3 regions of the Ochrobactrum sp. SFR4 genome follow, and region 2 is predicted to be linked to each of the others. Evidence: riboswitches for the same ligand, from Rfam matches in the RefSeq annotation. Region 2 holds a riboswitch; each other region holds the start of a gene.
What was found. Region 2 has a riboswitch for thiamine pyrophosphate ahead of thiM (hydroxyethylthiazole kinase). Riboswitches for the same ligand answer to the same signal wherever they lie in the genome.

Region 1: linked by a shared signal. The riboswitch ahead of HBA93_RS12880 (3-oxoacyl-ACP reductase) and the one ahead of thiM (hydroxyethylthiazole kinase) in region 2 are both predicted to bind thiamine pyrophosphate.
Region 3: linked by a shared signal. The riboswitch ahead of thiB (thiamine ABC transporter substrate binding subunit) and the one ahead of thiM (hydroxyethylthiazole kinase) in region 2 are both predicted to bind thiamine pyrophosphate.

Annotation. Positions count from the first base shown of each region.
Region 1 is NZ_JAAPBB010000010.1:8,989-19,082, reverse strand. It holds gene efeO (iron uptake system protein EfeO) at 1-36, shown strand, start outside; gene HBA93_RS12905 (DUF1850 domain-containing protein) at 85-444, opposite strand; gene HBA93_RS12900 (TRAP transporter permease) at 444-2,549, opposite strand; gene HBA93_RS12895 (TAXI family TRAP transporter solute-binding subunit) at 2,651-3,604, opposite strand; gene HBA93_RS12890 (acetolactate synthase large subunit) at 4,111-5,661, shown strand; gene HBA93_RS12885 (SRPBCC family protein) at 5,699-6,673, opposite strand; TPP riboswitch at 6,752-6,850, shown strand; gene HBA93_RS12880 (3-oxoacyl-ACP reductase) at 6,915-7,694, shown strand; gene HBA93_RS12875 (LLM class flavin-dependent oxidoreductase) at 7,694-8,989, shown strand; gene HBA93_RS12870 (alpha/beta hydrolase family protein) at 9,073-10,041, shown strand.
Region 2 is NZ_JAAPBB010000011.1:69,933-80,026, reverse strand. It holds partial or broken gene HBA93_RS24530 (NAD(P)-dependent oxidoreductase) at 1-662, shown strand, start outside; gene HBA93_RS24195 (glycerate kinase type-2 family protein) at 843-2,126, shown strand; TPP riboswitch at 2,171-2,266, shown strand; gene thiM (hydroxyethylthiazole kinase) at 2,327-3,139, shown strand; gene thiE (thiamine phosphate synthase) at 3,126-3,770, shown strand; gene thiD (bifunctional hydroxymethylpyrimidine kinase/phosphomethylpyrimidine kinase) at 3,774-4,613, shown strand; gene HBA93_RS13635 (DUF6691 family protein) at 4,683-5,093, opposite strand; gene HBA93_RS13630 (YeeE/YedE family protein) at 5,105-5,530, opposite strand; gene HBA93_RS13625 (ArsR/SmtB family transcription factor) at 5,535-5,888, opposite strand; gene HBA93_RS13620 (MBL fold metallo-hydrolase) at 5,892-6,770, opposite strand; gene HBA93_RS13615 (Tim44 domain-containing protein) at 6,960-8,009, opposite strand; gene HBA93_RS13610 (metallophosphoesterase family protein) at 8,227-9,528, shown strand; gene HBA93_RS13605 (ATP-binding protein) at 9,528-10,094, shown strand, end outside.
Region 3 is NZ_JAAPBB010000008.1:120,483-130,576, reverse strand. It holds gene thiP (thiamine/thiamine pyrophosphate ABC transporter permease) at 1-1,510, opposite strand, end outside; gene thiB (thiamine ABC transporter substrate binding subunit) at 1,581-2,582, opposite strand; TPP riboswitch at 2,650-2,760, opposite strand; gene HBA93_RS11970 (thiamine diphosphokinase) at 2,946-3,587, shown strand; gene HBA93_RS11965 (YMGG-like glycine zipper-containing protein) at 3,698-3,982, shown strand; gene HBA93_RS11960 (ABC-F family ATP-binding cassette domain-containing protein) at 4,143-5,954, shown strand; gene HBA93_RS11955 (aldo/keto reductase) at 6,018-6,965, opposite strand; gene HBA93_RS11950 (MarR family winged helix-turn-helix transcriptional regulator) at 7,077-7,532, opposite strand; gene HBA93_RS11945 (DUF1428 domain-containing protein) at 7,605-7,958, shown strand; gene HBA93_RS11940 (DUF2312 domain-containing protein) at 8,021-8,290, opposite strand; gene HBA93_RS11935 (DUF1244 domain-containing protein) at 8,453-8,758, opposite strand; gene HBA93_RS11930 (N-formylglutamate amidohydrolase) at 8,777-9,574, opposite strand.

The DNA.
Region 1 (10,094 bases), on a different contig from region 2:
CTTTCCACACTGCGTGGGAAACTCGGCCTGAACTAATCAGCTATAACTAAAACGCCCGATATCAGACATGATATCGGGCGTTTTTTATTGGCATTGTGTGATTTTGATTGGCTGTTCAGCGGTTATCCCAAGTTCATGACATTGGCCGTTGGCACAGAGTTTCCAGCCGCTGACTGTCTCGCCGGATGCCGCCAGCACAATCTCTCTGCGGGGCGGAATTTTCGGTACATAGTGATACCAGCCGTCACGCAAAATTGCATCTTCCGGTGGCTCCATACCAGCACCGGAACCTTGTATGCGGGCTTCGGTCAGCACAAAACCTGTCGGTGTGATCTGCCAGTCTTCCTGCCACGGTATTTTCTCGACACTATGCGTCCATTGCAGCATGAAAGAAGTGGTTGCTATCCGCAGCATACCGGCTGCGGATAGTGCGCACAGTGCCATCAGGCGGCTTTCAGTTGCGGCTCTCTGGTATTCCACCAGTGCCACAGCAGGAACGCCATACAGGCAGCAAAACCGATCTCATCGCTGAGCGGGTAAGTTGCCAGCATCATTGCGGCTGCTGCAAAGGCCCAGATACGCTCCCAGATTTTGAGATGTCCGCGTAAGAAGCCGATTGCTGCGGCACCCCACATGACAATACTGAGCAGAGCTTTACCGATCATATAGGCGACAGCAGGCCAGAAACCCATGCTTTCCGCCAACGGGCCGCCATCCTGCAACATGATGACAGGTGCATAAACTGCCATAAACGGCACCGCAAAACCGGCAACGGCAATACGCACAGCCTGCATCCCGATTTTCATACCGGACTCTTTGGCAATCGGGGCGGCAGCAAATGCCGCCAGTGCGACCGGTGGCGTCAGGTCAGCCATAATCCCGAAATAGAACACGAACATATGTGACACCAGAAGCGGCACATCCAGCATCAACAGGGCAGGGCCTGCAATTGATGAGGTGATGATATAGTTCGGGATTGTCGGAATACCCATGCCAAGGATCAGGCAGGTGATCATAGTCAGCACGAGGGAGAGGAACAGGGAGTTTTCACCTACGCTCACAATCACACGCGCAAAGCTTGATCCGGCACCGGTGAGCGCCAGCACGCCGATGATGACGCCGACAAGCGCACAGGCCACACCAACCGGCAGGGCATTTTTGGCGCCTTCTGCAAGGCTTTCGAGGCAGAGACGCAGCGTCTCACGGCCACCGCGCAGCACGAAATTGACCAGAACCAGTGCCGTGATTAGCAGCAGGATCAGGGTAATGCCGCGGATTTCAAAGCCTAGAATATTGAAGCTGGTGCCGAAAGCCGCAGCGGACATCAGGCCGAGTGCGACCCAGAATAATACGCGCACGGCCATTGGCATATTGGCGGAGACCGGCACACCGAGGATGATCAGTGCGGTCAGCCCCATGCCTACGGTTCCGGCGAATAGCGGCGTATAGCCGGAGAACAGTAGCCAGACCAGTGCCACAAGCGGCAGGATCAGATACCAGTGTTTGCGCAAAGCACCGAGCGCACTTGGCAATTCAGCTTTTGACAGGCCTTTCAGACCAAGGCGACCGGCTTCCAGATGCACCATGATAAATACGGTGATGAAATAGAGAATTGCCGGAACAATCGCCGCTTTCACAATTTCAAGATAAGGCAGACCGAGTGTTTCCGCCATGATGAAGGCAACAGCGCCCATTACTGGCGGCATAATCTGACCACCCATCGAGGCAACGGCTTCCACACCACCGGCAAAGGCAGGTTTGAAGCCGGAGCGTTTCATCAGCGGAATGGTGAAAGCGCCGGTGGTCACCACATTGGCCACACCGGAGCCGTTGATGGTGCCCATCAGAGCGGAGGAGATGACCGAGACTTTGGCAGGGCCGCCGCGTGATGAGCCGACAGAACCCATCGCCACATCATTGAAAAGCTGGATCATGCCCGCACGTTCAAGGAATGCACCGAACAGAATAAACAGGAAAATATAGCTGGATGAGACATAAATCGGCGTACCGTAAATGCCCTCAGTTCCCAGAAACAGCACTTCGACAACCTGTTCAAAATCATAGCCGCGATGATTGAGCGGTGATGGCAGATATTGGCCGAACAGACCATAGGCCAGAAAGATCAGGCAGATCAGTGGCAGGGTCCAGCCCATCATACGCTGCCCCGCCCAGAAGACCAGAGCAACGGCAAGCACACCGATCACAATATCCTGCATTTCCGGCTCACCGGCACGCAGGATCAGATCATTATAGAAAACCCAATGATAAAAGCTGACAGCAAAAGCCAGAATGGCCGTTGACCACATCAGCAGTTTCTTGAAAGAGCCGCTGGGCGCTGCATTGGCATAAAGGCCAAACAGCAGCAGCAGCAAAAAGCCGACATGAACGGAGCGGACAACCTGACTTGGCAAAGGTGAATAGGCCGCAGTCCAAAGCTGGAAAACGGAAAAAGCAACGGCAATGCCAAACAATATTTTGGCGCCGCTGCTGACACCCCAACCCGGAATATGCTCGGCCGATTCAACCGCATTGTTTTCTGAAGATGACATAAATTTAAAACCGCAAAAAATGACAGGAACAGACGGTCAGAAAAGGCTGCATATTCTGTGCTCTACAGAATATGCAGCCTTAAAATCCGCTTCAGGCGTGATTATTCAATGCCTTTTTCTTTGTAGTAACGCATTGCACCCGGATGGATCGGGGTTGGAGATACGATCGTGCTCTTGTCGAGTTTGATCATTTTGGCTGCGGAATGGGCTGCAGTCAGCTGATCCAGATTTTCAAACAGACCTTTGGTCATCTGATAGACCAGTTCTTCATCCATATCCGGACGTACGATCAGATAGTTGATTACCGATGCGGTCGTCACATCTTTATCCTGACCGGTATAGGTGTCGGCCGGAATAGTGTTGACCTGATAAGGTGCACCGATTTTTTCAATAATATCAGCAGGTACTTCCACCACATTGATCTCAACTGCATTGGCCAGATCGCGCAGCGATGCAACGCCAAGACCGGAGGACTGCAGGGTGGCATCAAGCTGGCGATTTTTCATCAGTTCCACGGATTCCGCAAATGGCAGATATTCCACTTTGCCGAGATCGCTGTAGGAAAGACCGGCAGCGCCGAGAATGGTTTTCGCATTCAGCTCGGTGCCGGATTTCGGCGCGCCGACGGACAGACGTTTTCCTTTCAGATCGGCCAGCGTTTTAATGCCGGACTCTTTGGAGGCAACGATCTGCACATAATTCGGATAGATTGCGGCGAGAGTGCTGATATTTTCCAGTTTCTTTTTGAAACCGGCTTCTTCATTGCCTTCCCACGCATCACGCAGGGAATCGCCGAGCGTGAAAGCAATTTCGCCACGACCACTGTTAATCAGATTGATATTCTCAATCGAGGCTTTGGTTGCCTGCACAGAAGGACGGGCATCAGGAATGCCGGAATAGATTTTTTCAAGGGCGACACCCATCGGGTAATAAACACCGCTTGTGCCGCCGGTCAGAATATTGATGAAATTTTGCGCATTTGCTTCAGCTGCGGCAAATGTCAGGGTGACCGCTGCAAAGGCTGATAAAAGTGATTTTTTACCCAAATAACCCATGAAATCCTCCATATTTCACTCATGGGCGGCTCTCCCTCAGCCTTCAGCTCTCCCTGATGTGACTGTAACCGCCCGTATAATATCTTGCTGTAAGCCGGTGGTTCAGAACAATCCCCGATTAACATCACCAAGACATTTAATGTACAAAAAGAGCCCTAATCATCCTAAAGTATTAGACAGACAGATAAAATGTAAAATAGAGGCTCTGTTTCGCAGGTGATTTTTTATGAAGTCGCCATATTGTGCAACCAAAAATTTGTGACCGGCTTGTCTGCATTTAAAAACATGTCACATTGAATTTTAAATAACTGATTTCATTAAATTTATTGAAACATGATGCTTGTGCATAAAATTATTCCGAAACACTGTCAGGCGAATGGAATAGTTTTGCGCAAAGCTTGCGACATGAGCGCAAAGCCGGATATAGCTGTTGCGGCTCATAGTGGTTGTGCATGGAGGAAACGCACAATCGGATACTGTGGACACAAGCATAATGGGAGTGAGAAATGAACGGTGCTGATAGCCTTTGCGACACCCTGCTGGCGCACGGGATCGATGTCTGTTTTGCCAATCCGGGCACATCAGAAATGCATTTTGTGGCAGCGCTGGATCGCAAGCCGCAAATGCGCTGCGTATTGGGTCTGTTTGAAGGCGTGGTAACAGGTGCAGCCGACGGCTATGGCCGTATGGCGGACAAGCCGGCAGCAACTCTGCTGCATCTGGGTTCCGGCCTTGGCAATGGCGTTGCGAATTTACACAATGCCAAGCGTGCAAAAACACCGATCGTCAATATTGTCGGCGATCACGCCACCTATCATCTGAAATATGATGCCCCGCTGACCAGTGATATTGAATCGCTGGCACGTCCGGTTTCAGGTTGGGTGAAGACGTCTAAATCCGCCGATGATATTTCCGCAGATACGGCTGAAGCTTTTGCCGCAGCATGTAATGCACCGGGGCAGGTGGCAACGCTGATCCTGCCTGCCAACACCGCATGGACAGAGGCGCCGCAGCAGATTGTGCAACCTCTGACCCGTCCGGAACGTCGTAAGGTTGATGCTGATGCCGTGCGTGAAGCGGCTAAAGCGCTGCGCAACGGTAAGCGCACGCTCATCCTGCTTGGCAATCTTGCCCTGCGTGCCAATGCGCTGGAAATTGCCAGCCGTATTGCGCAAGAATCCGGTGCGCGTTTGCTGGCGCAGCAATCCAATGGCCGTATTGAGCGCGGTGCAGGTCGTGTTGCTGTTAATCGCGTGCTTTACCGCGTGGATGATGCACTGGCTGATCTGGCGGATATTGAACAGGTTGTATTGCTCGGAGCGAAAATTCCGGTCGCCTTCTTCGCCTATCCGGGTAAGCCAAGCACTTTCCTGCCGGAAGGTTGCGCCGTGGTTGATTATGCCGGTGAAGCAGATGACCAGCTCTATGCTTTGCAGGCACTGGTCGATGAAATGAATATTCCGGCATCTGTCACGCCACTGCTCAATCAGCGTGGTGAGAAGGTCATGCCGACCGGTACGCTGGATGATGATAAAATCAGCGCGATTGTTGCATCACTCCTGCCGGAAAATGCGATTATTGTTGATGAATCCATTACATCCGGCCGTGAAATGTTTGGTCTGACACATCAGTCAGCGCCGCATGACTTTCTGCAGCTGACCGGTGGTGCAATCGGTATCGGTCTGCCGCTGGCAACCGGTGCAGCTGTGGCCTGTCCTGACCGTCAGGTGGTGGCGTTACAGGCAGACGGCAGCGGTATGTATACGATGCAGGCACTGTGGACTCATGCCCGCGAAAACCTGAACATCATCACCATCATTTTCGCCAATCAGCGTTATGCGATCCTGCATGGTGAATTGCAGAATGTCGGAGCCGGTGCACCGGGACGCAATGCGCAGCGTATGTTTGATCTGGTTGAGCCGACGATTGACTGGGTAAGCCTTGCCAAAGGTGTTGGTGTTGAAGGCGCACGCGCCACCACAGCTGAACAATTTGCTGATTTGTTTGCTGCGGCAAGCAAGCGCAAAGGCCCGTTCCTGATCGAAGCGATGATCTGAAATTAAAGTGGCGGCGGGTTTATAATCCGCCGCACTTTCAAGCCTGAACTGCGCTTTCCGAGCGTTCCTTAATGACATTCAGCACGATGGAATGGAAATCATTGAGGAAAATCTGACCCCACCAGTCGCAGTAAATATTGATCGGCGTTGCAATACGGTATTGGGTTTTCAGCGTGAGACGCGTACGGTTTTCGTCAATTGGCTCCAGCAGATATTCACCATAGTCCAGTCCCAGATAGTCACTGTTGACGCTGATATGCGCTTCCACTGCTTTTGGGATTGAAGTGTCGCTGAAACGGAAATCCCAGCGCAGATAACGGTTTTCCTGCCAGCCGGTAATAACTTCTTCAAAATTGACGCCTTTGCCCCATTTCAAATGACGTACGGCACCCACACCGGAACCGGTAATCCGCGCATCTTCGGGTTTCGGCACACCGACAATGCTGTGGCTGAAAGTCATACCCAATTCATCGGAGCGGATATCAGGGATTTCGAGCGTATTGTTCCAGATTACATCAGCAGGGGCATTGATTTCAATCACGGTTGTGACCGAACTGAAATGATCCTGATATTCGATTTGGTTTTCCAGCGGCAGAGCGAGAAAGGGCAGGGCAATCACAAATGTGACGCTGCGTTTTGCCTGATAATTGCGTAAAAGCCGCATAGTGACATAAACACCAAGCGCTGTGCCCGCCAAAAGAAACGGCGCAGCCATGGCCACGCAAATACCTGCCTCGCCAAAGATAATCATTGAAATAAGGATCAAGCCGAGCATGCAAAGCATAGCGGTTTTCATATGCTTGCGGATACTGCCAGTGCCTTGCGGGTCAATCTGAATGATCAGCAGGCTGGTAATGGCCATCGGCATCAGGATCAGACCGGTGATAAAGGCCATCCCGCTGCCTTCCCGTATCAGCCATATCAGGATGTAAAGCACCACCGCATAGAGCGTTGTTGCGAAAACACTGAGCCAGAAACGGTCGGATGAAGGTTCTTGATGATTTTCAGACATAGGGGTTCTTAAACCAGCTTGGGCGGGCAGGACAACCGCCAAGGCTTGTTCCTTCCAAATAAACTTGCTAGAGCTTGGAGGAATGACACGGGGTGTCCTGTTTTACAGGGCTGAGATTTTAAACCCGTTGAACCTGATCCAGCTCATACTGGCGAAGGGATGTCTGTGTGCCCAGCCGTATTCACTGCGGTGCAAGCCCTTATTCCCTTGGCCGGCCATTTCTTAAGGCAAGGGAATTATCATGTCTGAACCAGTCCTTCTTCCGCTCTACCAGCAGCTTGTTCTCGTCACCGGCGGTGCGCGTGGTCTTGGACGCGATCTTGTGAAAGCTTTCTTAAGTGAAGGTGCACGCGTTGTAATCAATTATCACACAAGTGCAGATGCTGCTGCAGAACTGGCAGCACTAGCACCGGAAAAGACACTGGCCCTGCAGGCCGATGTGACGGATATGACAGCCGTACAGGCTATGTTTGCCAAGGCGCAGCAGTATTTTGGTATGCCGGTAACAACGGTGGTCAATAATGCTTTGCCGGCTTTCAGCTTTAACGGCGATGCCCGTGCTCATGCGGATGTCATCAGCTGGGAGCAGATCAATCAGCAGATGGAGGGCATTGTGCGCGGTGCTCTGAACACAACGCAAGCAGCACTTGCCGGTATGGAACAGGCCGGTTTTGGCCGTATCATCAATATTGGTACCAACCTGTTTCAAAATCCGGTTGTGCCGTATCATGATTATACGGCGGCTAAAGCCGCTTTGTTGTCACTGACCCGTACATTGGCGCAGGATCTGGGTGAAAAGAACATCACCGTGAATATGTTGTCCGGCGGGCTGTTACGTACCACCGATGCCTCTGCCGCAACACCGGAAGCAGTGTTTGATTATATAGCCTCTGCCACGCCGTTGCGCCGCGTAACCACGCCTGCGGAATTTGCTGATACGGCTCTGTTCTTTGCTTCGCCATGGGCGCGTTCTGTAACCGGTCAAAATCTGGTTGTGGACGGCGGATTGGTGAAAAACTGATGCGGGAAATGCACCTTAACCTGTTTATCTTCGGTTGCGGGCATCATCGCGCGGCATGGCGGCATCCGCAATCGGCCGTCGAACAACTCAGTGATATCAGCTATTACACAAATCTGGCGCAGATTGCCGAGCGCGGCAAATTTGATGCGATTTTCTTCGCCGACTGGCATGCGATTGATAATATTACGGACGGACCACGCAGCTATTTCGACCCGCTGACTTTGCTGGCTGCATTAGCGGGTGTAACCGAGAAAATCGGGCTGATCAGCACGGTATCCAGCACATTCACAACGCCGTTTCATGCGGCGCGGACACTGGCTTCGCTGGATCATTTATCGAAAGGCCGTATCGGCTGGAATGTCGTGACCTCAATGTTTGACAGTGAAGCACGCAATCATGGCTATGAGAGTATGCCGCCACATGAATGGCGCTACGGCCGTGCGGCAGAATTTATCGAAGCCGTGCAGAAGCTATGGGATTCATGGGATGCTGATACGATTACCTGTGACCGCTCCGGTGATTATGCCCGTAAAGACGGCTTACGAGCGATCCACCACAAAGGCGAGCATTTCTCGACGCAAGGGCCGCTGACCATTCCGCGCCCGCCGCAGGGGCAGCCGGTATTGTTTCAGGCAGGAGCATCAGATCAGGGCAGAGCCTTGGCCGCAGAAAAAGCCGAGGCGATTTATGCGGTGGCTTATGATCTGCTCGCCGCACAAGACTATTATCGCGATATTCAGCATCGTGCAAAACTGGCAGGGCGGGATGCAGGCATACCGGTGATGCCGGGTCTGGTGACCTATGTGGCTTCCACGCAGACAGAGGCGAAAGCTAAGCAGCGGGAACTCGACGAATTACTGCCGACAGCGGACTCCCTTCGCCAGCTTGGTATGTTTATCGGGCAGGATTGCTCCGGCTGGGAGCTGGATGCACCGGTGCCAGCCTTGCCGCCGCTCGAAGATTTCACTGGGCCGAAGGGGCGCTATGCGACCATTCTGCGGATCATGGAAACGGAACAGCCGACATTACGGCAATTGCTCGGTCGCTTAGCGGCAGGTGGCGGACATTGCACAATTGTCGGTACACCTGAGGCAATTGCGGACCAGATGGAATTATGGTGGCGTAATGAGGGGGCAGACGGTTTCAATCTGATGCCGCCGTCCTTGCCGTCATCAATTGAAGATTTCGTCGAACAAGTGGTGCCGGTTCTGCAAAAGCGTGGATTGTTCCGTTCAGACTATCAGACGGATACATTGCGCGGGCATTTGTCTTTACCGCTCACAGATAAGCCATAGATGATCGTCTAATGTGACGCTGATAATGATGAAATGATTTGGCGGGTGCGCGATAAACACACCCGCCAATAAAGGATAAATGAATGTTCCGGTATTCCACTGCAGGCGTAATAGGCCTGCTGCTTTCTGTTGTGTCATTTTCTGCCTCCGCAGAGGAGCAAAAGGTACTTAAACGGGAAGATGGCAGTGTGATCAGCTGGTATCTGGAAAAGCCGCTGACAACAGAGAAAACAGGTTTGATCATTCTGGCACAAGGCTCTGGCTGTCAGTCTGTGACTACAAGCGAGAATATCAAGCTGGCGCGCTCGGCTTTTGCAGAACTGACCGCGCTGACAGTGGATAAATACGGTGTTGAAACCGGCGATAATCCACCGGACCCTTTTGACAAGGATTGCTCAGCCTCTTTCCGTGCTCATCACACGATGACGCAGCGTGTTGAAGATTATCTGCAAGTGCTGGAGAGCCTTAAACAAGCGCCGTGGTGGAATGGCCAGCTGGTATTGTTCGGCGGCTCTGAGGGCGGGGATATTGCTGCGCGACTGGCCGCTAAAACCAAGGCGGATGCGGTGATCCTGTTATCGACCGGTGGTGGTACGAGCTTCGGTGAGATGGTCAAACAGTCAATGGAAGGCGAGATGCTGCTCAACAAGGTGCCAAAGGAACATTGGCCACAAGTTGATAAGGAATTTGCTCATGCCAGAGCCAATCCGCAAAGCAGCGAGAAATGGGCTGGTTCCAGCTATCGTTTCTGGGCGGATGCAATTGATCACCGGCCGGTTGATGCAATGTTGCAGTCCGACGCTGCTTTATTGCTTATTCAGGGCAGTGCTGACATGTCAACGCCGGTAAGCAATGCACGCATGACAATGGATGCGTTTGATAAAGCCAAACGCTGTAACATGACATATTGGGAATTTGCCGGTTATAGCCACGGGATGCAGGACGCACAGGGTATCAGCCGTATGGCTGATGTGCTTGCGCAGGCCGGTTTCTGGCTCAAACAGCAACTTGCAAACGGCAAGCCGGTTGTCTCTTGCACCGTAGCCAAATAGTCAGACTATAAGTACATGGCAAAGCCATGAGGTTTTGCCATGTCTTATAATTT
Region 2 (10,094 bases):
AATCATGGGTTTCCGGCAAATCCCCTTTGATGAATACACCGGGCATCAACAGCCGTATTACCGCGCAAATGGTGCTGAAAGCGCTTCTACAGTTTCGTCCCGATCTGGACACCGCCACTCTATATAAACAGGTACTGGAAGGTAGCTTTGATACCGGCCGCGATTTGGCGCGTTTCCCGAGCTTCGGACTTGAAGGCCGCAAGATTGCCATTCTCGGCAGCGGTAATATTGGCATGGAAGTGGCAAAACTGGCGAAAGCCTTTGCTATGCATGTCACTATTTATGCCCGCGAACATCATCGTCAGTGGATTGAAAGTCAGGGCTATGCCTATGCATCAACACCCGAAACCGCTGCGCAAAATGCTGATGTGCTGAGTGTGCATCTGGGGCTTGGCGCGCTGAACAAGGAGACAGGGCGCTACAGCAATCAGGGACTGGTCAGCCATACGGTACTGTCTGCAATGAATGAGGGTGCTATGGTTATCAATTATGACCGTGGTGAGCTCGTAGATATTGTGGCTTTGGATCGTCTGATGCAGAGCGGTTATATCCGCAATGTTGCGGTGGATGCTGACCTGTTTGAAAAAAACGGCGTGCTGTCAGGGCCGCTAGCGCCTTACTTACCGCTGGCTAAAAAATATCCGGAAGCCATGTTGTTACTGCCACATGCGGCGGCAGATACCGACCACCCGTCACGACTTGCAGGGGCTAAACAGGCGGTTGATCAGATATTCGCAGCGATTACCGAGCGCCGTGTCATCAATGCGGCGGGGGCAATACCTGCCGGTTACAGCGATGGCGGCAGCCAGTTGCCGCAGGGCATCGGACGGGCACAGATTAAACTGAAACAGGGGCAGGAACGGCAATTCCTGCAATCCCTGTTTGACACTGCGGTTCAGGCGGCTGATCCGCTGCATTGTCTCAAACCCTATTTACCACAAGCGCCAAAGGGCAGAACCATCGTCATCGGCGCCGGTAAGGGCTCTGCACAAATGGCGCAAGCCTTTGAGACTTTATGGGTTGAGGCCGGAAATCCTGCGCCACGGGGCGTGGTTGTTACTCGCTATGGCTATGGAGCGGAATGCGGTTTTATTAAAGTGCTGGAAGCCGCACATCCGGTGCCGGATGAAGCGGGACTGGAAGCAGCAAAACAGTTGAAAGCTGCGTTGAAAGACTTGCATGAAGACGATCTGGTGGTGGCATTGATCTGCGGCGGCGGCTCGGCTCTGTTGCCTGCGCCACCGGAGGGACTGACACTGGCGGATGAGCAGGCAGTCAATGCCGCTTTGCTTGCCAGCGGTGCGCCGATCAGCGTGATGAATGCTATCCGTAAGCATGTCTCTACGATTAAAGGTGGCAGGCTTGCTGCTCTTGCAGGGCCTGCCCGTATGGTCAGCCTGATTGTCTCTGATATTCCGGGGGATGATCCGGCGCTGATCGCTTCAGGGCCGACGATTGCCGATCGCGCAACCCGTCATGATGCGCTGAAATATATTGACCATTACAAGATGCAATTACCGGAAACGGTCATGGCACATTTACAAAGCGCTGCAGCCGATGCACCGCAGCTGGATGATGCAATATTTGCCCGCCACAGCCACCATATTATCGCCAGTGCAGCACAGTCACTGGCTGCCGCAGCAAGATTGGCTGAAGAACAGAGCGTTGAAACACTCATTCTCTCCGATGCGATTGAAGGTGAAGCAAAAGACATCGCACTGATGCATGGGGCAATGGCACAATATCAGGCGCGTAATCGTCAGGCAGGACAACCTTTGTTGTTGTTGTCCGGCGGCGAAACAACGGTAACGCTCGGTTCCGGTGCTAAAGCCGGTAAAGGCGGGCGCAACAGTGAATTCATGCTGGCATTGGCGCTGAATATTGCTGGCTCTGAGAATATTCACGCTTTGGCTGCGGATACTGATGGCATAGACGGTTCGGAAAATAATGCCGGTGCTTTCGCGGATGGAGGCACAATTCAACGCATGACAGAGCTGGGGCTGGATGCGAAGCAATATCTTGCAGGGCATGACAGCTGGAGCGCATTCCATGCAAGTGGCGATCTGTTTGTGACAGGGCCGACCGGTACAAATGTCAATGATTTCCGTGCCATATTAATCAGCTAATCTTTCAGGTGGTGGACAGGTAGTGCCTGCTCTGCCATAATAGCGATCAAAGACAGGGGCGCCCGGATGATACCGGCTGAGAAGTACCCTTTGAACCTGAACCGGATAATGCCGGCGGAGGGAGTCAGATTAAAGGGCGCTTATCGCAAGGCGAAATAGTGGCACCCTGTATCAGACCCTCACCGTGGCGGAGGGCTGATATGAAAGATCTACCGGATTTCGGCATTGTGCTGGAAACCATGCGACGCCAGAAACCTCTCATACAATGCATCACAAATTTCGTAGCGATGAATACGGCCGCCAATGTGGTTCTGGCTGCCGGTGCTTCTCCTGCCATGCTGCATGCGCAGGAAGAAGCCGGAGAATTTGCCAAACTCTGCGGTGCGGTCACGATTAATATCGGCACGCTCTCTCCGCTTTGGGTGCAGGGGATGATTGCGGCGATCACATCCGCTAATGCGCATAATATTCCGTGGGTTTTTGATCCCGTAGCTCATTTTGCTTCCACTTTCCGCAGAGAAGCGGCGCAGACCCTGTTGGCGCTGAAACCAACAATTATTCGCGGTAATGCGTCTGAAATTCTGACCCTTGCAGGTTTTTCCGCACGGGGCAAAGGGGCAGACAGCGGCGATGATGCCGGTAGTGCGCATCATGCGGCACAACAACTGGCACAGCAGTATCAATGCACTGTTGCAGTGACCGGCGCTTATGATCTGTTGACCGACGGCCACAGCACTTTGCGTATTGACGGCGGCTCAGCGCTGATGCCGCAAGTGACAGCACTTGGCTGTGCGCTGACCTGCCTGACCGGTGCGTTCGTTGCTTCTCATAAGGCTTCCGCTTTGGAAGCGACCGCAGCCGCTCTGGCCATGTATGCGGTGGCCGGAGAACAGGCGGCATTGCAGGCGCAGGGGCCAGCCAGTTTCCAAATTCACTTTATCGATGCGCTTTATGCGCTCACACCCGCACAATTCCAGTCTCAGGCAAAGGTACGATTCTATGAAACAGTTTGATTTGTCGCTCTATCTCGTTCTCGACCGTGAGCTTTGCGGCAGTTTTGGCATGGTGGAAACCGTAATTGCAGCTGTGCGTGGCGGTGCCACAATGGTGCAGTTGCGTGACAAAGATGCCAGCCAGCAGGAGATGCTTGAAACGGCCAAAGCGCTAAAAACAGCGCTTGAAGGTACCAATGCCAAGCTGATTATCAATGACAATGTTGAGGTTGCGATTGTTGTCGGCGCTGATGGTTTACATATCGGCCAGCATGACGGTTCGCCGGAGCAGGTGCGTGCTAAAATCGGGCCGGATATGATCCTTGGTCTGTCTGTACAGACTGCAGAAATGGCCACCAAAGCGGATAGTGTTGTGGTGGATTATCTCGGCATTGGTCCTGTTTTCCCGACAGCAACCAAAAAGAATTGCGCGCCTTCCATTGGTTTTGACGGATTGAAGCGGGTTTACTCCCATAATGGACTGCCTGCGGTCGCCATTGGTGGCATTAAACTGCCGCATGTGGATGATGTGCTGGCAACCGGTGTTAATGGTCTGGCTGTTGTTTCAGCAATTTGTGGTCAGGATGATCCTGAACTGGAAGCACGTGCATTCCATGCGGCAATCGCCGGTTTTCGTGCTGCAAAGGGATAGGCAATGAAAAATGTTCTTTCCCTTGCCGGTTCTGACCCGTCGGGCGGAGCCGGAATTCAGGCTGATCTGAAAACATTCGCTGCCCGCGATACGTATGGCATGGCGGCATTAACCGCACTGACAGCACAGAATACGCAGGGCGTTTCCGGTGTTTTTGCTGTGCCGGCAGATTTTGTGGCGCAGCAGCTCATAATGATTTTCAGCGATGTGCGGGTTGATGCGGTTAAAATCGGCATGATTGTGAATGCGCAGATTTCCGATTGTGTGGCGCAGATTTTGCAGGAGCAGCTGATTAAACAGCCGGATTTGCAGATTGTGCTTGATCCTGTGATGATTGCCAAAGGCGGGGCGGCGTTGCTCGACCCGCAGGCGGTGGAAAGCCTCACGCAAAAACTACTGCCGCTGGCAACCTTATTGACGCCCAACTTGCCGGAAGCAGCCGCTATTCTTGGCGTGCCTGTAGCTGAAAACCGTGAGGATATGGAGCGTCAGGGTCAGGCTTTGCTGGCTAAAGGTTGTAAGGCTGTGCTGATGAAAGGCGGGCATATGACGGGAGAGCATTGCCCTGATCTGCTTCTAAGCGCGGAATATAATCTGTGGTTTGAAGCGCCGCGTGTTGAAACGCCCGATACGCATGGCACAGGCTGCACGCTTTCCAGTGCTTTGGCTGCTGAATTAGCGAAAGGCAATTCATTGCCGGATGCGGTGCGCGAGGCGAAAGCCTATCTGTTGCGGGCAATCAGTGCCGCACACCGACTTGAAGTGGGTATGAAAGATGAGACCGGCCGCTCACTCGGCCATGGCCCCGTATTTCACGCTATTGACCAAATCAGAGCGCTGTGAATCATATTTGGCTCACAAAGGTCGCTCTGACACTTTAAAAGTGCCGACGAATGAAGGCTTCCTGATTTTTCAGGAAGCCTTGACTTTACGGGCAATTAGCATGCCGGCAATCATCGCCGGAACAAAGATCAATGTGCCGGTTGCAGCCAAACCGACTGTGGTAATCGCTGGCCCCGGGCAAATGCCGCCAAATCCCCAGCCGATACCGAACAAAATAGCACCAATAACCAGTGATCTGTCCGGTTTGCGGTTGGCAGGCACATCAAAATTTATAGCGCAGACCGGTTTCTTGCGGGTAAAAGCCATGCGAAAGCCAATGAATGTGGTGACAACTGCTGCGCCCATGACGAGAGCTAATGACGGATCCCAATTACCGGTAATATCCAGAAAATTCAGTACTTTTTCAGGATTGGCAAGACCTGAGATCACCAGTCCAAGCCCGAAGATCAGGCCAATAATAAGATTGATCAGAAATGACATTGCTATCCCCTTTACCCGATCAGATGGCGCATGATGTAGACGGTGATGAAACCGGTTGCCATGAACAGTGCAGTTGCGAGGAGGGAGCGCGGGGATAGCCGTGAAATTCCGCATACGCCATGACCGGATGTGCAACCGCTACCCAGAACCGCGCCGAAACCAACCAGTAAACCGGCAACAATCATCAGCACCGGATCAGAAGAAACACTGATGACCGGTGTGTGACCGCTGAAGAGCAAGTAAAGGAAAGGGGCAATCAGCAACCCCAGTACAAAGCCTGCGCGGGATAAAAAGCGATTATCGCCATAGGGCGGGAAAAGCCGACTGACAATACCGCTGATACCGGCAATTCGCCCTTCAAAAAACATCAGCAAGACGGCCGAAAGCCCGATCAGCAATCCGCCGCCAAGAGCAGACCATGGGGTGAAATTTTCCATGATGTTATGTCCTTATATCCGGAGCGCAAAACAGCTGATGCATTGTACGGATGAAGATTTTCACCCGTTCATCTGCAAGAGAATAAAATACGGCTTTGCCTTCCTTGCGGGCGCTGACAAAACCGGCTGTGCGTAGCTCTGCGAGTTGTTGGGAAAGGCCGGGTTGACGAATACCCAGCATATCCTCCAGTTCCCGCACGGATTTTTCACCTTCAACCAATGCACAAGCCACCTGCAAGCGGTCCGGATTGGACAGCTTTTTCAGGAAGGCCGAGGCTTCGTTGACCTGTTCGCGCAGTTCAGCGGCATCGGGAGCCGTGGCCATCGTCAGGTCGGTGTCATCGATAAGAGTGCTCATGGCTTATTCCCAAGGTGCGCCGTCAAAACGGCCGAGAGGAATTTTGAGATAACGCTGTCCGTTGCTTTCAGGCTCAGGCAGACGCCCACCGCGAATATTCACCTGCAAGGCATGGAGCATCAGTTTCGGAATTGGTAAAGTTGCATCCCGCGCCTGACGTGCCGTGACAAAACTGTCCTCATCACGATAGCGGCTGAGATGGATATTATCCTGTAACTGCTCACCAATACGGGATTCCCAACGCACTTCACGACCGTTCGGCCGGTAGTCATGACCGGTGAAAAGGCGGGTATCTTCCGGCAGTTGCAGAATGGTCTGGATACTGTTCCATAGTGCGGTTGCATCGCCACCGGGGAAGTCGGCGCGTGCGGTGCCGCCGTCCGGCATGAATAATGTGTCGTGGATGAAGGCTGCATCGCCGATGACATAGGTAATCGAAGCCAGCGTATGCCCCGGAGAGTGAATAACCCGTGCATCAAGATTGCCGACTTTGAATGTCTCACCGTCTTCAAACAGATGATCCCATTGCGAGCCGTCACAGGCAAGGTCCGGCCAGTTATACAGCTCAGACCAGATTTTCTGGACTTTTTTCACTTCCGCGCCAATTGCTGTCGGCGCGCCGGTGCGGGTATGCAGATAATGAGCGGCAGAAAGATGATCAGCATGAGGATGCGTGTCGAGAATATGTACCAGCCGGTAGCTGCGGCGTGCGATATAATCCAGCATCTCATCGGCGTGATGAGTGGCCGTCTGACCGGATTTTTCATCATATTCCAGCACCGGATCAATAATCACGCAATCCAGTGTTTCAGGATCGGCGACAACATATTGCATGGAGCCGGTGCGCTGATCATAAAATGTGGCAATGTCTGGTTTTTGCATGTCATACCTGCTTTCTATATTTTTAATTAAGTATAATTGATTGCAAAAAAATGCAATCATAAAAATTTATTTGTAATATTGATTTTCAAACCCGTAACGCTTCATAGGAACCATAAGTTCCCTATGAAAAAAGCCGCCCTGAAGATCAAGGCGGCTTTTCTATACGAAATAAGAAGTAATGTCAGATGCTTATGCAGCCTGAATTGCCGAGAGTTTCCAGTCTTCGATACGACCATTGGCAGGGCGTACGAATGTCCAGACTTCAACGCTTTCCGAAATATCAGTGCTTTCGCCCTCGGCCAATTCGCCGGTGTCACGGTCTGCCATGTAGTCAACGCTTTCATACCGCATGGCAACGGTGGCGTAGTCTTTGCCTTCTTCGCTCCAGCCTTCTGAAACGTCACCCTGCAGCAATTTCACTTCGCTGACATGGTTACGCAGACCGTTGGTGGCGTTTTCACCGAGTTCTTCGGCGAGGTAGGACATAGCTTCCGGTGTTGCGAGCTGGCGCAGGGTACCGTAATTTTCCTGACCATAGGCTGTCTGAACTTCGGTCAGCATTTTTTCGAAATGCTCGAGATCTTCCTGTGAGACAGTCAGTGGCTTCTCTTCCACAGCAGGCTGCATCATGTTTGCGGCAGCAGCACTTGCTCCCGCACCGAAGCCGGCTGACGGAACAGATGTGGATGAGCGCGCATTGGTGTTCTGTGCCTGCGCATCACGCTTGCCGAACTGATTGCCAAAATTCTGTGCTGTTCGTGCAGAACCGGCACCGGCAGCAGCCGTTGCAGTTTTATTGCGGTTCGCAAAGAAGCGCATAGCCAGCATCGCCAGACCGGCGAAGAGAGCAACCTGCAGGATCAGGCCGAGGAAACCGGCCATACCGCCGAGACCATTGCCAAGCAGCATACCGATCAGACCACCGACCAGCAGACCGCCGAGCATGGAACGACCGAAATTATTGAAGAAGCCAGGCTTTGCCGCATTCGCTGCCGCAGCACCCTGTGCCGGACGTGTCTGCGCACCGGTATTTGGCGTCATCGAACGCTCAATCGGTGCTGCAGTGTTTGGTGCTGTGCGGGTTGGCGCAGGCGCCTGATAGGTCTTGCTGCCACGGCTGCCAAAGCCGCCACCGCCCGCCCGTCTGGCATCGGCAATATCCATCGCCGAAAGCGATACAACGAGCGCCAGTCCCAATGCGATTGTGAACTGGCCTAAACGAGAGGTGGCACGCAACATATGTGTCTCCTGAAAAAGTGCTTTGTCTGCATATAGGAACGGGATTTTTCAATTGTAAGTGTTTTCGGCAAGAAAATCCTATGATTTACAAGAATTTATTCTGTCAGATGAACATACTGCGCTATGCACTTATAAAATGCGCCATTGCATTGATTTTTGTAACCGGCCCGTCGCATAGTCAGCGCAACGACTTTAACCTGATTTTTCAGGAGCTGATTTGACCTACCGTTTCATTCATGCGGCAGATATCCATCTGGATTCACCGCTGCGCTCACTGGCTTTGCGTAATCAGGAACTTGCGACGCTGATCGGTAATGCGACCCGTCGTGCTTTTGAGCGCATTATCGATCTGGCACTCAGCGAGCGCGTGAATGCGCTGTTGATTGCCGGTGATCTTTATGACGGTGATCAGACTTCAATGAAAACCGCACGTTTTCTGGCAGAGCAGCTGCGGCGTCTGGATCAGGCAGGTATTGATGTTTTTATTATCCGCGGCAATCACGATGCGCTGTCGAAAATTACCAAAGAGCTGATCCTGCCGGAACGGGTGCAGATTTTCGACCGCAAGGCCCGTGTGATTACAGTAACTGCACCGGATCATGAGCAGCCGGTGGTGTTTCATGGTCTGAGTTTTGCCAAATCCCATGCGCCGGACAGCTTGTTGCCCAATTACGGATTGCCGGTCAGCGGTGCCGTCAATATCGGGCTGATGCATACCAGCCTCAACGGTGCCGAAGGGCATGATCTTTATGCACCGGTCAGCGTGGCTGATCTGCAATCGCACGGTTTCCATTACTGGGCTTTGGGGCACATCCACAAGCGGGCGGTTTATGTGCCGACAAGTGCGTATAACAGTACAGTCGTGATGGCCGGTAATCCGCAGGGGCGGGATATTAATGAGGCCGGAGTGAAATCCGTAACACTTGTGACTATTGATGATAGCGGCATCGTTCATACGGAAGAGCGGCTGACGTCAATAGCGCAATTTGAGCGTGTGCATGTCGATGTCACAGAGTGTGAGGACTGGCGCGCACTTGTTCAGGCAGTGCATGAGGCGCTGGAAGCCAAGCGTGAAGCGACGGCCAGTGAACATCTGGTTGCCCGTCTGCATCTGACCGGTTCGACAGCTCTGGCATGGCAAATGCGTCGTGATCATGATCTGCTGCTGACGGAAGCAGAAGACAAAGCAGCACAAACCGGCGATTGCTGGATTGAAAAGCTGGAGATTGAATGTACCCCGCCGCGTAAAGCTCACCAGCAAAATGCCATTCTTACAGCTGATCCGCTGCATGAACTGGGCAGGCTGATCAGCGATGAACTGGCTGCCAATGTTCAGTTTCAGAGCGGCCTCGCAGAGCAAATGGATGCGTTGGTGAAAAAATTACCTGCGGAAATCCGCAATATGTTCGGCGGAGATGAAACGCAGGCGCAGGCACTGATTGCTCTCTTATTACAAAAGGGCAGCGAGGATGTGCTGGCAGAATTGAGTGCGGCCGCGCAGGCAGAGGAACAGGCATAATGCGGATTAATCGTCTGGATCTCACCCGCTATGGCCGCTTTACCGACCATGTGCTGGATTTTGGTGCGGCAGATCAGGGCAAACCCGATTTGCATATTATTTACGGGCCGAATGAAGCAGGAAAATCAACCACGTTTTCGGCGCTGCTCGATCTGCTCTTCGGTATTGAGCATAAGAGCCGTTATGATTTTCTGCATTCCTATTCAGCGATGAAAATCGGGGCTTCCCTGCAGTTACAGGGTATCACGCAGGAACTGGTGCGCACCAAGGCTCGTGTCAACAGCCTGCAGGATGATGCAGGCCGCGCTTTACCGGATACACTGATTTCTGACGAATTAGGTGATATTGATCGCAATGCCTATCGTATGATGTTCTCGCTGGACGATGACACATTGGAAGAAGGCGGCGATGCGATCCTTGCCAGCAAGGGTAATCTTGGTGAGTTGCTGTTTTCGGCCAGTGCCGGTCTCGCGGGTATCAGTCAGAATCTCAATTTGCTGCGCAGCCGCGCTGATCAGTTTTATCGTTCCGGTGCGCGCAGCGGCGGGCTGGTTGATCTCAATGCA
Region 3 (10,094 bases), on a different contig from region 2:
TGCGCTGCAGCAGAAGATAAGGCAAGGTTTGCACCGCATCGCTGCCGAAAAGAGCAATCGTGCCGAGATCCCCCATGGACAGTGCCATGGCAAAGATAAAGCTCAGGATAAGCGGGCGGCGGATGACCGGCCAGTCGATCAGACGCAGACGGTTAAGCCCGCTGATACCGAGCGAAGTGCAGAGCCGGTTATTCTGTGCCGCTGCGCTGTCCCATGCAGGACGCAGCAAGCGCACCGCAAAAGGCATGGCCATGACACCATTCACCGCAATGACCATGAAAGGCGCGAGCGTGAACACATCGGTGAACTGGCGCAGCAATATGAACCAGCCCGCACCGATCACAATCGGCGGAATAATCAGCACCAGGCTGGAACCGCTGTCGAGAGCGGTGGTGAAAAAGCTGCGCAGCCGCTTTGGGGATTTAAGATTTTGTGCGGCGCTATATTCACGTGCAGTGACCAGCGTAAGCGACAACACGACACAAAGACTGGCTGCGCCAAAAGCCAGCAAAAGCGAGGTGATAATTGCCTGCTGTACCACGGCTTCATTCAGCAAACGCCACAAATCAGAGCCCAGACCGGACAGAACCATCCCCAGAACAGGCAAAGCAATGAACAGGGTGGCAAAGAGGATAATGATACCTGATGAGATTTTCGACCATTTGCCGTGGTGAATATAATCACGGTTGGTCGTAGCCAGAGACAGACCTTCTTCGGTTGGCTTGCCGGTCAGACGCAGCAGACATAAAACGCCAATAGTCAGCAGTAATTGGGTGAGTGTGAGAGCAACAGCACGCGCCAGATCAAAATCAAAATGCAAGGCCTGATAGATGGCAACTTCCAGCGTAGTCGCGCGGGGGCCTCCGCCCAATGTCAGCACAATGGTAAAAGAACTTGCGCAGAGCATGAAGATCAGCCCTGCAATACCACTCAGATTTCGGGCAATCACCGGCCATTCGATCAACCGGAAGCGAGCAAAACCGCCCATACCCAATTGCGCTGAGAGTTTCCAGTAATCCTGCGGAATGGATTCGAGACTGGCAAGCAGCAAACGTACCGCAAGCGGCATATTGAAAAATACATGTGCCAGCAAAATGCCGGTCAGGCCGTAAATATCCGGTATCAGCGGCAGCCCCAAAGCCGTACTGCCTTGTGCGATAAAACCATTGCGCCCGTAAATACTGGTAATGCCGAAGACGGCGACCAAGGACGGCAATGTCAAAGGCACCGCGAAAAAGCGCAGCAGCAATTTGCGACCGCGAAATGCGGTATTGGCGTGGAGTGCACGGGCAACCGGCAACGCAAACAGCACTGAGAGCAGAACCGACAACAATGCCTGCAGCAACGTAAATCGCGTAATATTCCATAAATAGCTGTCAAAAGCGGCCAGAGCATCACTATCGGATTGCAGCCCCTGAATGCCAAGTGACAGCAAAGCACCGCCGGTCAGAACCAGCAGCAGAAGCAGCGCGATAAAGCCTGAAACAGTTTTAAAACGGAAGGCCTGCATATTTCTCCGTAGCTGCCCCGCCACAGGTGCGGCGGGTGCAGTCATATTCAAGGTCATAGACAGTTGTGTCTTAGCGGCTCATGGCTTTCAGCCACTCATCAACCCATGCTTTGCGGTTTTGTGCAACGGTTTCAGAAGCAATCAGCAGGCTCTTATCCGGTTTTGGCAGAGCATCAAAAGCCGCATCGAGCGGCGCAGATGTGTCATAGGCCGGATACATCCAGTTGGTCTGCGGAATAACATCCTGAAAACCGGCTGTGGTTATGAATTTCAAAAACTCTGCAGCGCGCGGGTTTTTTGCGCCGTTTATCGTCTGGCCGGCCAGTTCAATCTGGAGATAATTACCTTCTTCAAAAGTCACCGCCTTATAACGCTCGGTTTTATCGGAGATCATGTGATAGGCGGCAGAAGTCGTATAGGACAACACCATCGGTGCTTCACCTTTGGTGAACAGGCCATAGCCCTCAGACCAGCCCGGTGTAACTGTCAACACGCGTTTGCTGAGCTTTTGCCACTGCTCCGCAGCCTTGTCGCCATAGAGATCTTTCACCCAGAGCATCATGCCCAGGCCCGGTGTGGACGTGCGCGGATCCATCAGAATGATTTTCTGCGAAGCATCACCGTCAATCAGTTCCGCCATGGATTTCGGCGGATTTTTTAGCTTTTCACTGTCATAGATCACAGCGAAATAGCTGTAATCATAAGGCAGGAAAACCTCGTCCTGAAAATTGTCAGGCACATTACTTTTCACATCGCCCAATCCATGCGGAGCGAACAGACCCGTGGCTTTGGCATCATTAATAAGATTGGTATCAAGCCCCAGAACAATATCTGCCTTGGTGGATTTGCCTTCCAGTTTCAGGCGGTTGAGCAAAGCCACACCATCGGCAACAGCGACAAAATTGACAGTGCAGCCGCAGGATTTTTCAAAATTCTCTTTAACCTTCGGGCCCGGCCCCCAGTCAGATGTAAAACTGTCATAGGTATAGATCGTCAGATCCTGAGCCTGTGCTGCACTGACACCAAGGCTTAAAACAGACAGAAAACCGGTTGTGAGAAGTAGATTTCTGATAAGCATGAGATAACAGCCGCGCGGGCTCTCCTCTGGTTATGAATTGATCCAAGGATTGAGCGCCGGAAGCCGGACAGCATCTAATCCCTCCGCCGGTACAAACCGGATCAGGTTCAGCGGGTTAGCCGGAGACCGGCCTCTCAGCCTTCGGAAACCGAAGGCACCCCGTTAGAGCGGGCGGACAATAGGATAAAACAGCGTTACGGAGCAAGAGGATTGTTAGAGCATGTCGGGCTCAAATGGTTTCAGTTGAGTTGCCGCGAACATGCGGCAATTAAAAAATCCGGAGCGAGCACAGTAGGTACGATTAAACGCGACACGCTCCAGGCTTCCGGTCTGTGAAACAGCGTGATATGCAACACCATGTCAAAATTTCTCATTCTTCTCGGCGGTGATCTGACCGCCACTTCGCGGCTGAAAAAGCAGATTGCCGGTGCACGTGTTTTGGCGGCAGACAGCGGTATGCGCCATGCGGCCGGCCTTGGCGTGGTACCGGAACTATGGCTCGGTGACTTTGATTCCACAGACACGGTACTGGCCACACAATATGGACACGTTGAGCGACAGGTCTTTCCCGTTGCAAAAAATATGACCGATGGTGAGCTGGCATTGCATGAAGCCTATGAACGCGGCGCAACAGAAGTGATTTTGGCCGGCGCTTTTGGCGGCGAGCGCACAGATCATACATTTCTGCATCTCAGCATGGCTGTGGCGCAGGCACATAGAGGACGAAAAATATTTCTCTCCAGCGGCCATGAAGAAGCAACACCGCTGATCTACGGGAAAACCGGTTTTGACCTGCCGGAAGAGACATTATTCAGTATTCTGGGATTTGAGACATTAACCAGATTATCAATTTCCGGCGCCGAATGGCCACTGGATAATGTGACTGTACCATTTGGCTCTTCTTTAACGCTCTCAAATAGGGTAAAAGAAAACTTAACAGTGACGTTAGGTGGAGGGGCGGCAATTTTAGTCGCATCGCCTGCCATTGATTCAATCTGATGTGACTGAACGTAAAAACCTGTAAATTGTTTTGATAGTTGCCGTCTTCTTTTTGCTATAAAATGCAGGAGATTATGGCAAGTGAGTAGCCTCAACGGGAGTAACTTTAGATGAAATCACGTCTTTCTATGATCGCAGTAACAGCAGTGCTCGCGTTTTCGACTGTTGCCTGTACAACAGGCGAACAGCGCACCGCCGGTTACGGTGTGGGCGGCGCAGCACTCGGCGCGCTTGCCGGTGGCGCAATTGGCGGTAACGGCCGTGGCGCCCTGACTGGTGCTGCAATCGGTGCGGTTGCCGGTACCCTGCTCGGTGCAGCACAGACCCGTAACGGTGTTCAGTATTGCCGCTACCGCGACAATTACGGCCGCGTTTACGAAGCGCCTTGTAACTAATTGTTACAATATTGAATTTAAAAACAGGCCGGTTTCCGGCCTGTTTTTTTATGCCTTCGTATCAAGTTCAGGAAATTTGCCGCGAGGGTTCCTGTTTGCAGCAATATGCAGTAATGAGCAGTAACAATCTTCGGCCTCTCTTTTTAAAGCGTAATTATCCATGGCTCCTCCTCTTCTCCGACTTGACCAGATCAGCCTGACATTTGGCGGCACGCCGCTGCTGGAGGATGCGGGGCTGTCGATCAGCGAAGGAGAGCGTATTGCGCTGGTCGGGCGTAACGGTTCAGGTAAATCCACGCTTTTGAAAATTGCAGCCGGTATGGTTGAACCGACCGGCGGCGAGGTTTTCCGCCACCCTTCCGCAACCATCCGCTATCTGGCACAGGCACCGGATATGGATGGTTTTGCCAATGTACGTGATTATGTGGAAGCAGGTCTCGGCCCGACCGATGATCCGTATCGCGTGGCCTATCTTCTGGAAAATCTGGGACTGACCGGCGATGAAACACCTGAGCAGCTTTCCGGCGGTGAAGCACGTCGTGCAGCGCTGGCACGGGTCATTGCCCCGCAGCCGGATGTGCTACTGCTGGATGAACCGACCAACCATCTTGATCTCGCAACGATTGAATGGCTGGAACAGGAATTGCGCCAGATCCGCTCGGCGATTGTGCTGATCTCCCATGACCGTCGTTTTCTGGAAAATGTCAGCCGCGCTACGATCTGGCTGGATCGCGGTGTGACACGCCGTATTGAACAGGGCTTTGCGCATTTTGAAGAATGGCGCGACAAAGTTCTGGAAGAAGAAGAGCGCGATCATCAGAAACTCGGCCGTCAGATCGTCCGGGAAGAGCATTGGTTGCGCTATGGCGTTACCGCACGCCGCAAACGCAATATGCGCCGCCTTGGCGAGTTGCACACAATGCGCCATGAATTCCGCACCCATCGTCATGCGCAAGGCGTGGCAACGCTGCAGGCCAGCGATGTGAAAGAATCCGGCAAGCTGGTGATTGAAGCAGATAAGATCAGTAAAGCCTATGATGAGCGTGTGCTGGTCAAGGATTTCTCCATCCGCGTCAATCGCGGTGACCGTATCGGCCTTGTGGGTCCAAATGGTGCGGGCAAAACCACATTACTGTCGATGCTGACCGGCAAACTTGAACCGGATTCCGGAACAATCCGTCTCGGTGTTAATCTGGATTTTGCCGAACTTGATCAGAAGCGTGAGCTCAATCCGGATGAAGCCCTGTCGCATTACCTGACAGACGGGCGCGGTGAATCGCTGGTGGTGAATGGCGAGCAGCGCCATGTTGTTTCCTATATGAAGGACTTTCTGTTTCAGCCGGAACAGGCACGCACACCAATTCGTGAATTATCCGGCGGTGAGCGCGCTCGTCTGATGCTGGCACGGGTCTTGTCCCGTCCGGCCAACCTGCTGATCCTCGACGAGCCGACCAACGATCTGGATATGGAAACGCTGGATCTGTTGCAGGAGTTGGTGTCCGGTTTTGCAGGCACCGTTATTCTGGTGAGCCACGATCGTGACTTTCTCGACCGCACGGTAACATCGGTGATTGCACCGGAAGGTGACGGGCGCTGGCTGCAATATGCCGGTGGTTATACGGATATGATGGCGCAGCGTAAAGAAACAGCGCTGGCACGCCGTCAGGTAAAATCTGCAACGCCTGCAGGTAGTGACAAGGCCGAGGTTGCACCCGCACCAAAACGCGATGAAAAGCGCAAACTGTCCTACAAGCAGAAATTTGCACTGGAAACATTACCGGCAAAGATGGAAAAGCTGAGTGCAGAAATTACAGCACTTGAAGCGAAAATGGCTGATCCGGCGCTTTATACCAAAGATCCTGCGCAGTTTGCCAAGATCGCTGCTGAGATTGAAAAGAAACGCAGCGAGAATGAAACCCATGAAGAAGAATGGCTGGAACTGGAAATGCTGCGTGAGGAAATTGAAGGCTGATTTTTCCTTCGCACTGAAAAGATGAAAGCCTGCCTGAATGATATTTCAGGCAGGCTTTTTGTTTTATGCACTGGCTGTGTTCAAGTCGTTTAATGCGTCCTGATCGAGCGTCAGCTGAGTCGCTTTGATCAGCTCTTCCAGCTGCTCGATCTTTGTGGCGCTGGAAATCGGCGCTGTGATTGACGGCTGGGCCATCATCCATGCAACCGCAATCTGCGCCACAGTCACGCTATAGCGTTCTGCCACCTGATCCATCGCTTCCAGAATCTTCAATCCGCGCTCATTGAGATAGCTGGTGCCGACCCTGTTACCACGTGGGCTGATGCCCAGATCTTTCTCGCTGCGATATTTCCCCGTGAGGAAACCGGCCGCCAGCGTATAATAAGGAATAACGCCAACCTGATTGGCGCTCACAACCGGTTCCAGCGTGGTTTCATAATCTTTGCGGTCATAAAGATTATACAGCGGCTGCAATGAGTCATAACGCGGCAGATTATGTTTCTCTGAAATTTCCAATGCATTTTGCAGGCGCTCGCCGGTGATATTGGACGCACCGATTGCACGGACTTTACCGGCCTTGATCAAATCCTGAAATGTACCGAGGACATCCTCAAACGGCGTATTCGGATCATCATAATGCGACTGGTAGAGATCAATATAATCTGTCTGCAAGCGCTTGAGCGAAGCGTCAACACATTCACGGATATGGGCAGGCGCCATGGTAAAGCCTTCGCCCATATCGGCACCGACCTTGGTGGCAATGATCATCTTGTCACGACTGCCACGGCTTTTTAGCCAGTTGCCGATAACGGTTTCCGATTCACCGCCCTTATGCCCCTCTACCCAGCGGGAATAGACATTGGCCGTATCAAGAAATGTCAGGCCGGCATCGAGCAGACGGTCGAGTAAGGCAAAAGATGTGGTTTCATCAGCTGTCCAGCCGAACACATTGCCGCCGAAGCAGAAAGGTGAAACCTGTAAATCTGACCGTCCAAGTTGTTTCAAGCGCATTCCGTTTCCTCCGCAGGATATGCATTATTCGTTCGCAATGAATTATGACCAAAAAGATGCGGAGGGAAAGAAAAAGCGCGGCAAACTATTCTGATAACACAGCTTTGTGTTTTATACCGGAGTGATGTTCCCAAGGCTGAGCAACATAGAGCGTAAAAAATCGCCGTTACCATTCAGAAGATTGTTTTCCAGTTCTGCGTGGGTCTGCCGCCAGACAGGAACTGCTTCTGCCAGCAGAGCTAAACCTTTTGGAGTCAGCAACAATAAACGGCTGCGTCGGTCGGCAGCATCTGGTATAATTTCTATCAGTGCTTTTTTCTGAAGCGGTTTAAGTGCGGCCGTTAAAGTCGTGCGATCCATGGCCAGCAATTGGGCAACCGGTGCGATGGATGGCGGTTCAGGCCTGTTTAAAGCCATCAGCAAAGAAAACTGGCCGTTTGTCAGTCCGAAAGGCCTCAAAGCATCGTCAAAATAACGGGCTAAAGCACGGGCTGCGCGCTGTGCGTGCAGGCACAGACATGTATCACGGACTTCCAATGTGGTCGAAAATGGTACATTCATTGACATTTTACAATTATGTTGATATCAACATATTAAGTCAACGCAAGAATAAGGTTGCCCACAAGGAGGAGAATGAAAATGGGATATGTCGAGGGTTTTGTCGCTTCTGTGCCGGAAAACCGCAAAGAAGACTACCGTAAACATGCAGCTGAAGCGGCTGTGATTTTTAAAGAATTTGGCGCCACCCGCATTGTTGAGTGCTGGGGCGATGATGTGCCGGATGGCAAGCTGACGGATTTCCGCCGTTCCGTGCAAGCCAAAGACGGCGAAATTATTGTGTTCAGCTGGATTGAATTTCCGAACAAAACTGTGCGCGATACAACCTGGAAGAAAATGATGGAAGATCCCCGCATGCAGGCGATGGGTGAATCCATGCCTTTTGACGGCAAGCGGATGATCTATGGTGGTTTTGAAAAACTGCTTGATGTTTAACGCTGATTTTTAACAATAAAAAAGGGGGTGAAAGCCCCCTTTTTGTTTCAGCGGTGCTGAAATCAGCTCATGCCGAGCGCGTCCATATAAAGCTGTATCATCGCTTCTTCTTCCTGACGCTCATGCGCTTCTTTCTTACGCAGGCGGATGATGGTGCGTACGGCTTTGGAGTCAAAGCCGGAGCCTTTCAGCTCAGCGAAAACCTCTTTGATATCATCAGAGATGGTTTTCTTTTCTTCTTCCAGACGTTCAATACGTTCAATAAATGCACGCAGCTGGCCGACTGCAATGGACTGGGCGCTGTCGCCGGTAATATCGTCGCTCAATATCATTCTCCGATTATAGACAAGACCGTATGAAACGCCGGGCGAGTCGCAGGTCTTAAAACAGGTGGTCTTGGTTGCCTCACATGCAGCGCATGGTCAAGCAATGGATTTAAGAATCTTGAAATCTAAACTAGCCGCTAAGCGGTAAGATACTGGTTAAAATATCTGTTAGTGGCTTGGTTTTCGTGCAGAAAAAGCATCCTGCTGCGCCTGACTGGCCGGTGCCTGATATTTTTCCCGCCATTCATCATAAGGCATGCCGTAGATCTCGGCGCGTGCTTCGTCTTTGGTCAGCGCATTACCGTCGGCATTGGCGGCTTCCTGAAACCAGTTGGACAGACAGTTGCGGCAAAAACCGGTCAGGTTCATCATATCGATATTCTGAACATCGGTGCGGTTACGCAAATGCTCAACCAGCCTGCGAAAAGCGGCAGCCTCATAGGCCAGACGCTGATTATCCGTAATATTTGTCATGCAATTTCCTTTCGCAGCTCAAGCCCGTTCAACGAAATCGGTGCGTGAACCATAATGGCGGGTATCGTGAATACCATCCATCATATTGATATGTGCCAGCATCGGCGCAAGGCGTTCAGCCCAAACCTGCACACCTTCCGGCGTCGCAATCAGATCCTGCCGCACTTCAATCAGCACATTGGCATAGCCTTTGGCGGTACAGTGGCGGAACAATGTGTCATTACGCAGAGCGCCGTCATAGGGTTCATTATCGCCGACAGATAATGTGCCGTCTTCACGCAACATCGACAGAAGCGGTGTTATCGCCCGGTCATCATTATCCCAGAGCAATGCAACCTGCCACGGGCGCGGTATGGTTTTCCAGACCGGCGTATAGGAATGAACAGAGACGACAAAAGGAGCGCGGCTACCGGCTTGCAACATCTTGTTACAGGCTGCATCAACCGCATTGTGATAAGGGCGGTAAAAGCGGTTCAGCCGGTTTTCGCGCTCTTCTTCATGCATCGGATAATTGGCCGGAATAACAGCGCCGTCAGACAGCTGCATAATCAGCGTCGGATCATCCTCGCCGCGGTTCGGATCAATCAGCAGCCGCGAAAAACCGCCGAGCACAGCCGGACTGTTCAGCTTTTCTGCCAGCACTCTGGTCAGCATCTCAACGCCGATATCATAGGCGATATGGCGCTCAAAAACACGCGGCTCCAACCCGAGCGTGCCGTAATCCTCAGGCACTGCACGGCTGGCATGATCGGCAATCAGCAACAGACCTTGCGCAAAATCACCGTCAATGGTCTCAAAAGGGGAAAAACCTGTCATCTCGTTTCCGGCTATGGATTGGATGATCAACATATAAATGGATTGCAAGGAATTGCGAGCCATTTGTGACCGGCGCTCCATTTTGCAAGAAAGGCCAGAGCATATCTGGCCCAAATGGATAGACGTAAAAACAAATAGGTAGAGCACACGCAGCGGATATAATTAAACGCGATACGCTCTAGTATACGGTCGGAGTGTGGGCTATAGACAGAACAGCAATTAAATCGATTTGATTATAGTTGCGGCAACTGAAAACCACTGAATTCGCAAAACAGGAGGTATTTTTCAGACTGTGATCCGTCACTATCTGCCGGAGATGATTGCAAAGGTTGCCGATAGCGGCTTGACCGGCAAGGCAGGCTATTTTGCAATTAGTTCTGATTTACAGCGGAAAACTGACCTCAGGCTCTTGAGTCTGCCTGCAACTTGCGTGAATTATGCGGCTTTACGGCATCGCATTTTCATGGTGAAGCAGATACGGTGCCGCAACCCGGTTGTTTGCAGTGCTGTATCATTTGTT